One region of the Paludibacterium flexuosum genome, then DNA from elsewhere that is predicted to be linked to it. Evidence: predicted binding sites of a transcription regulator. Region 1 holds the regulator's gene; each other region holds the start of a gene.
What was found. The regulator FNR, encoded in region 1, switches genes on or off when oxygen is low (the NO sensors DNR and NnrR bind a similar motif). The targets are predictions, from matches to a motif close to TTGATNNNNATCAA.
Positions count from the first base shown of each region.

Region 2: the regulator FNR is predicted to act here: its motif matches at 1,430-1,443, upstream of AACH39_RS14045 (peptidase U32 family protein).
Region 3: the regulator FNR is predicted to act here: its motif matches at 1,023-1,036, upstream of pflB (formate C-acetyltransferase).

Region 1 is NZ_AP029060.1:1,699,350-1,701,623, forward strand. Features, by position in the region: gene hemN (oxygen-independent coproporphyrinogen III oxidase) at 1-869, opposite strand, end outside; gene fnr (fumarate/nitrate reduction transcriptional regulator Fnr) at 979-1,728, shown strand; gene AACH39_RS08035 (DUF1853 family protein) at 1,756-2,274, opposite strand, start outside.
Region 2 is NZ_AP029060.1:2,939,662-2,941,935, reverse strand. Features, by position in the region: gene recC (exodeoxyribonuclease V subunit gamma) at 1-1,341, opposite strand, end outside; gene AACH39_RS14045 (peptidase U32 family protein) at 1,506-2,274, shown strand, end outside.
Region 3 is NZ_AP029060.1:2,767,521-2,769,794, forward strand. Features, by position in the region: gene pflB (formate C-acetyltransferase) at 1-946, opposite strand, end outside; gene AACH39_RS13170 (serine/threonine transporter) at 1,655-2,274, shown strand, end outside.

The DNA of each region.
Region 1 (2,274 bases):
TCGGTCAGTTGACGCACCGAGTGTTGTAAAATATCCAATTTCACTGAAGACGACGGCAGGTCGGCTTCGTCGATACGCCGTTGCGGCATGAACAGCGTTGGCAAGTGGGCGTAATTGTATAGCGCAATGCGGTCCGGACTGATGGCGATGACCTGCTCAATGGTCCGCGCCACGGAGCTTTGCGTCTGAAACGGCAGCCCGTAGATCAGGTCGATACTGACCGATTTGAAACCTGCCTCGCGCGCCGCCTGAATCACTTCCAGTGTCTCGTCCAGGCTCTGCACCCGGTTGACGGCCTCCTGCACGCGCGGTTCCAGATCCTGCACCCCGACACTGATGCGGTTGAAACCGAATGACGCCAGTTTGAAGATCGTCTCGCGCCCCACCTTGCGCGGATCAATCTCGATGGAATATTCACCTTCCGGCAAAAAGTCGAAATGCCCGCGCAGGATATTCATCAGTCGTTCGAGTTGCGCATCCGACAAGAAGGTCGGCGTACCGCCACCAAAATGCAACTGAATGACTTTTTCTCGCTCACCGACGGCATTTGCCACCATTTCTACCTCTTTTTCCAGGTAGTCGAGGTAGATATCTGCCTTGCTCTTGTCCTTGGTGATGATCTTGTTACAGGCACAGTAATAGCAAACAGTATTGCAAAATGGTAAATGAGCATATAATGATACAGCTTTACTATTCGCCCCGATGCGACGCTGTTTGAGCCAATGACGATAATCGGCCTCGCCGAAATCCGCATGAAAGCGGTCTGCAGTCGGGTATGAGGTGTATCTCGGGCCGGAGCCTTCCAGCCGTTCGATCAGTTGTCGATCGAACTCGAAATGCTCCGGAGAAAACGAATGGATGGTGGTCATGTCGGTATTTGATGGAAAAACCGGTGGTGGGCTGGTAAATTTGCGGAAAACATTTGAATTCCGCTTTGACAAGAGTCAAGGTTCAATTAAAGGTTGCTCAAAAAACGGCATGACTGACCAGACCACCATCCAATTGCATGCGCTCAAGCTCTCCTGCTCCAACTGCAGCTTGCGCGAACTCTGCCTGCCCGTCGGACTGAATCGCGAAGAGATGACGCAGCTTGATGCCGTCATCCGCCAGAGCCGTCGCATCAAACGGGGCGAGTATCTGTTCCGCAGCGGCGAGGGCTTCAAGTCGCTGTTCGCCGTGCGCACCGGCTTCTTCAAGACCTGCGTCTCCAGCCAGGATGGCCGCGAGCAGGTCACGGGCTTCCTGATGTCCGGCGAGCTGATGGGGCTGGATGGCGTGTCTTCCAACATCCATGGCTGCGATGCCATCGCCCTGGAAGACAGCGAAGTCTGCGAACTGCCGTTCAATCGAATCGAGAGCCTTGGTCGCGACATCCCCAGCCTGCAGCACCATTTCTTCCGCCTGATGAGCCGCGAGATTGTCCGCGATCAGAACGTCATGTTGCTTCTTGGCAACATGAAGGCAGAAGAGCGTCTGGCCGCGTTCCTGCTCAACCTGTCCCAGCGTCTGGCCATCCGTGGCTTCGCCGCCAATGACTTCATCCTGCGCATGAGCCGCGAGGAAATCGGCAGCTTCCTCGGCCTGAAACTGGAAACCGTCAGCCGCACGCTGTCGAAGTTCCAGCAACAGGGCTGGATCAGCGTCGATCACAAGCACATTCAGCTGGTGAAACCGGAAGAACTCAAGCAACTGATCGCCGGCTGCATCCACTCCAACAACGCGGAGTAACTTGCCAGTCCCGACAACGGGCGCCGCTCAGCAGGCGCCCGTTGGCATTTGCTGCTGCAGCTGCACCAGCCGCCCGGCATCCGGCCAGCGCGACGGCAGAACAAAGCCGCGCCGCAATTCGCGCCATCCCCCCTCCTCTGCCACCATTTCCGCCACCATTTGAGGCGCCTCGGCTTGTGTCATCTGCACACGCAGGGCCTGTGCCGACCCCACCTCGCCGCTGGCGGCCAGCGCCGGCGACAGCCAGCGCATGCGCGGCAGCCACAGCCAGCGACTGGAGGCGTCGCGACAGGGCCAGGGCTGTTCGCAGTCAGCCATCCAGCCTTGCCATTGGGTTGCCGGCGCGAATGCCGCCTCGTCAGGCGCCTGACGGTAAAAAAAGCAGCCACGCACCAGTGCCCCGGTGCGCGGTGCCTCAAACCCCGGCGGCAGGACTTGTCGGGCCAGCGCATGGCGACTCAGCCTCAATTGCTGAGCCAGCTTGTCCTGTTTCAGCAGCCAGGCATCGCGCAGACTGGGGCCCACCAGGCCTGACGCCCCCTTTCC
Region 2 (2,274 bases), 1.2 Mb from region 1:
GCGAATGGCAGCCTGCTCGACCCAGCCCTGGATCAGGGGTACATCGGCCGGCGTCAGCCCGAAGCGGCGCAGCAAGGCGGGACAATCCAGCAACGCCATGACCCGATCGGCCGGGAAACGGCTGTCCAGCAAGGTCAGCACCCCCGACAGGGTCGACAGCAGCGGCACATCACGCTCGATACGCCGGTCGGCAATGCTGTAGGGAATCCCCGGGGCATCGGGACGGGCCCCGAACACTGCATCGATATAGGGGGCGTACTGATTGATATCCGGCGTCAGAACGGCGACATCCGCCGGCGTAAGGGTCGGATCGGCAGCAAAACGCGCCAGCAGGCGGTCTTTCAGCACTTCCAGTTCGCGCATGGCGCCATGGGTGGCATGAATCTCGATGGAGTCATCCGCAGCCACGGCCTCGGGCGCCGGCATCTGCAAGGTCAGCATGTCGCGCTGCAGGCGATTGAGCAGACGATTGCCTTGCGGTGCCGCGAATGCCGGCAACGACTCATGCATGCTCTCCGACACCAGATCGAAGAAATCCCGGCCCTGCTTACCCAGCGAAGCCAGCAGCGGATGGTCCGGTGCCACATCCAGCCCCTGACCGCTCAGGCGCAGCTGGCCGCGGGCATCGACAATATTGCCCCAGTACTCCTGACAGGGATTGAGCAGGAACAGGCAGACATCGGTCAGCTCGGCCAGTCGCCGCACCAGTGCCAGATACATCGGCGCCAGACTGGCAATGCCGAACAGGGTGATGCGCTCCGGCAGCATGTCGGATGTCAGCGCGGCCAGAAAGGCATCGCTCATGCGCACCCGGTGCATGCCCGGCACTTCGTCAGCCAGCCGGCGCCACAAAGCCGCCTGCCATGCCTCGTCCGGCCCCAGCCCCTGCAATTCTCCCCGTTCCCAGGCGCGAATCCAGTCCGGACGAAACACCAGGTATTGGTCAAAAATATCGGCCACGCAGCCGGCCAACTCAAACACCGCCCGCTCCCCCCCCTGCAGATAGTGCTGGACCGGAGCAAAGACCGGCTCCTGCAACTGGGGCAGCAAGGCTGTCAGCCGCCAGGTCAGCACCTCTGGCGCAAAGGCAGATTGCTCGGGCAAATCCCCCAGAGCCTGGCGCATCAGACGCCAGGCATAGCCCGCCGGCAGCACGAACTGCAGATGCGCGGCAATGCCGCTGGCGCTGGCTGTCGCCAGCGTCAGCCAGCGCCCCATGCCGCGACTTTGCACCATCACCACCTCGGGTTGAAACGGATCGGACAAAGGCACCGCCTGCACCATCCCGGTAAACAGGGTACCGAGATGCTCCAGACGGTTGGACTGATAGAGATGCAGCATGAGCAAGCGTTCAGGGTGATTTGAATGGCATCAGTTTAGCAGCAGGGCCGGGGTTGGCGGAGAAAGACCCACGTCCCCGGGCGAGCGCTTGATGCAACGCAAAAGCCGGTACGCCCGCCTCTGCTAGGCTTGGGCGGTTTCCCACAAGATCCGTTACTCCCGTCATGACGACCCCTCGCCCTTTGCCGGAACTGGTATGTCCGGCCGGCAGCCTGCCGGCCATGAAAGCCGCTGTCGACCATGGCGCCGATACCGTGTATTTCGGCCTGAAAAATGGCACCAATGCCCGCAATTTTGCCGGCCTCAATTTTGATGACAAAACGGCGCGTGAAGGCATTCGCTATGCCCATGACCGCAAGCGCAAGGTGCTGATGGCCATCAACACCTACGCCCAGGGCGCCGACATCAGCCAATGGAAACGGGCCATTGACGAAGCCGCTTCCCTCGGCGTGGATGCGGTCATCCTGGCCGACCCGGGCCTGATGGATTACGCCGTACGCACCCACCCGGATCTGCGCCTGCACCTGTCAGTACAGGGCTCAGCCACTAATTACGAAGCCATTAATCTGGCGCGCGACCTGTTCGGCATCCGGCGTGCAGTCCTGCCGCGCGTGCTGACACTCGATCAGGTGCGTCAGGTCATCGACAAGACCGATGTAGAAATCGAAGTTTTCGGCTTCGGCAGTCTGTGTGTCATGGTCGAAGGGCGCTGCCTGCTGTCCTCCTATGCCACTGGCGAATCCCCCAATACCCACGGCGTCTGCTCGCCGGCCCGTTTCGTGCGCTGGGAACATGGTCCGGAACACCTGAATGCCAGACTGAACGAGATTCTGATCGACCAGTACGGCAAGACCGACCCGGCCGGCTATCCCACCCTGTGCAAAGGTCGTTTTGACGTCAATGGCGATACTTATTACGCCCTGGAAGAGCCCA
Region 3 (2,274 bases), 1.1 Mb from region 1:
GGAAGCGCACGATACGCAGCTTGATCACCAGATCATCGATCATTTCCTGCGCTTGCTGTTCGGTGAGGACACCGGCTTCCAGGTCACGCTGGATGTAAACGTCGAGGAAGGTCGACACGCGGCCGAACGACATGGCGGCACCGTTTTGCTCCTTGACGGCAGCCAGGTAGGCGAAATACACCCACTGGATGGCTTCGCGGGCATTGGCAGCCGGGCGGCCGATGTCATAGCCGTACTTGGCGGCCATTTCCTTCAGCTCTTCCAGGGCGCGGAATTGTTCCGACAGCTCTTCGCGCTGACGCAGGATGTCGTCATTGAAGACGGCGTCGTTCAGTTCCTTGAACAGGCGCTGACGATCCGACTTCAGGAAGTCGATGCCGTACAGGGCAACACGGCGATAGTCGCCGATGATACGGCCGCGGCCATAGGCATCCGGCAGACCGGTGATCACGCCCGACTTGCGGCAAGCCATGATTTCCGGGGTGTAGACATCAAACACCCCCTGGTTGTGGCTCTTGCGATGGTGAGTCCAGATGTCCTTGATGATCGGGTCGAGATGGAAGCCGAAAGCTTCCAGACCGTTTTCGACCATGCGCAGACCGCCGTTCGGCATGATGGCGCGCTTGAGCGGGGCATCGGTCTGCAGACCGACGATCAGTTCGCTTTGCTGGTCAATGTAGCCAGCGTCATGTGCCGTGATGCTGGAGGCGCGGTCAGCCGAAACATCCAGCACGCCGCGTGCACGTTCTTCCTTCAGCAACTCACCCAGCTTGTCCCACAGCGCCTTGGTGCGCTCGGTGGCCGGAGCCAGGAAATCGGCATTGCCTTCATACGGGGTGTAGTTGAGTTGAATGAAGTTACGTACGTCGACCGAAGTCTGCCAGTTGCCAGAGACAAAACTGTGCCAGGGGTCGGCGTCAATCGCGTTGCGAGTCAGGGCTTCCATTACCGCCTCCAATTTCGATTTCGAAACAAAATGTCATCTTACGAACTCAATATAAATTCGAAAACGAACATTGTGTTTGATTTGGGTCAAGCAAATGCCAAGCGTGTGGCATTTCTTGTGAGATCCGAACACGGATTTTCGTTTGTGCTGGCCGGGTCGGCCAGGCATGAACATATTGAAATGACAGGGTTTATGTCGCTTTTGGTGATATCGATCCATCGGAACGGACACCAGAAAAGGCGCCATGTTCGATTCGTCCTCCGGGGGCGATGTATCGTGCAAAAACGCGACAGGAAATTGTGCAATGCGACAACCCGCCATGGCCAAATTCTCGCCGATTTCGGCTTTGTAAGGCGAGGGATATTTCGTTTTTATTCGATTTCGAACTTTGACGGCGGCGCGAATACAACATGCCACGACAAACTATGCGTCATGAACATAGGGTCATACTCTACAAGTTGCGAATTTATATAGTGTTTTTTGCTGCGCTTGCAGCACTTTTATAGTTTGATAACCGTCAAAAGACACTTTGATAATTGCATTCGTTTGTGAACGTACTGGCTAGAATGACGCCAAGCTTTGAAGTAAAGATTTCCCCATGCACCGGGACAATCAGCGATAAGGCACGGCAGCCATTCTGACCGACAGGAGCGAAGATTCCGCGGCAGGGCTGTGACAGGGAGTGACTTCGCTCAGGAGAGGACAAGCATGTCCCGTACGACAACACAGACGCTGACCCCCGCCCGGTCCCGACGCGCCGCTGGCGCATGGACACGCCATGACACCACTTGGATGCTGGGCCTGTACGGCACCGCCATTGGTGCCGGCACCCTGTTTCTGCCCATCAATGCCGGCATCGGCGGCTTGTGGCCATTGCTCTTCATGTGCCTGCTGGCCCTGCCACTGACCTATTTCGCCCACCGCGGCCTGAGCCGCTTCGTGCTGTCCGGCTCGACCCGCGACGGCGACATCACCGAAGTGGTGGAAGAACACTTCGGCCTGACCGCCGGCAAGCTGATCACCCTGCTGTACTTCTTCGCCATCTACCCGATCCTGCTGGTCTACAGTGTGGCCATCACCAATACCGTACTGTCCTTCCTCAACCACCAGCTGGGCATCGATGTCGGCAGCGGCCTGGCCACCCGCGCCGTGTTCTCGCTGGCACTGATCCTCGGCCTGATGTCGGTCGTGCGCCTGGGGGGCGCCTTCATCGTCAAGGCCATGAGCATCCTGGTCTACCCCTTTGTCTGCGCGCTGATGCTGCTGGCCCTCTATCTGATCCCGAACTGGAGCACTGCCGTCATCACCCAGTCCGGCAGCCTGGGCGA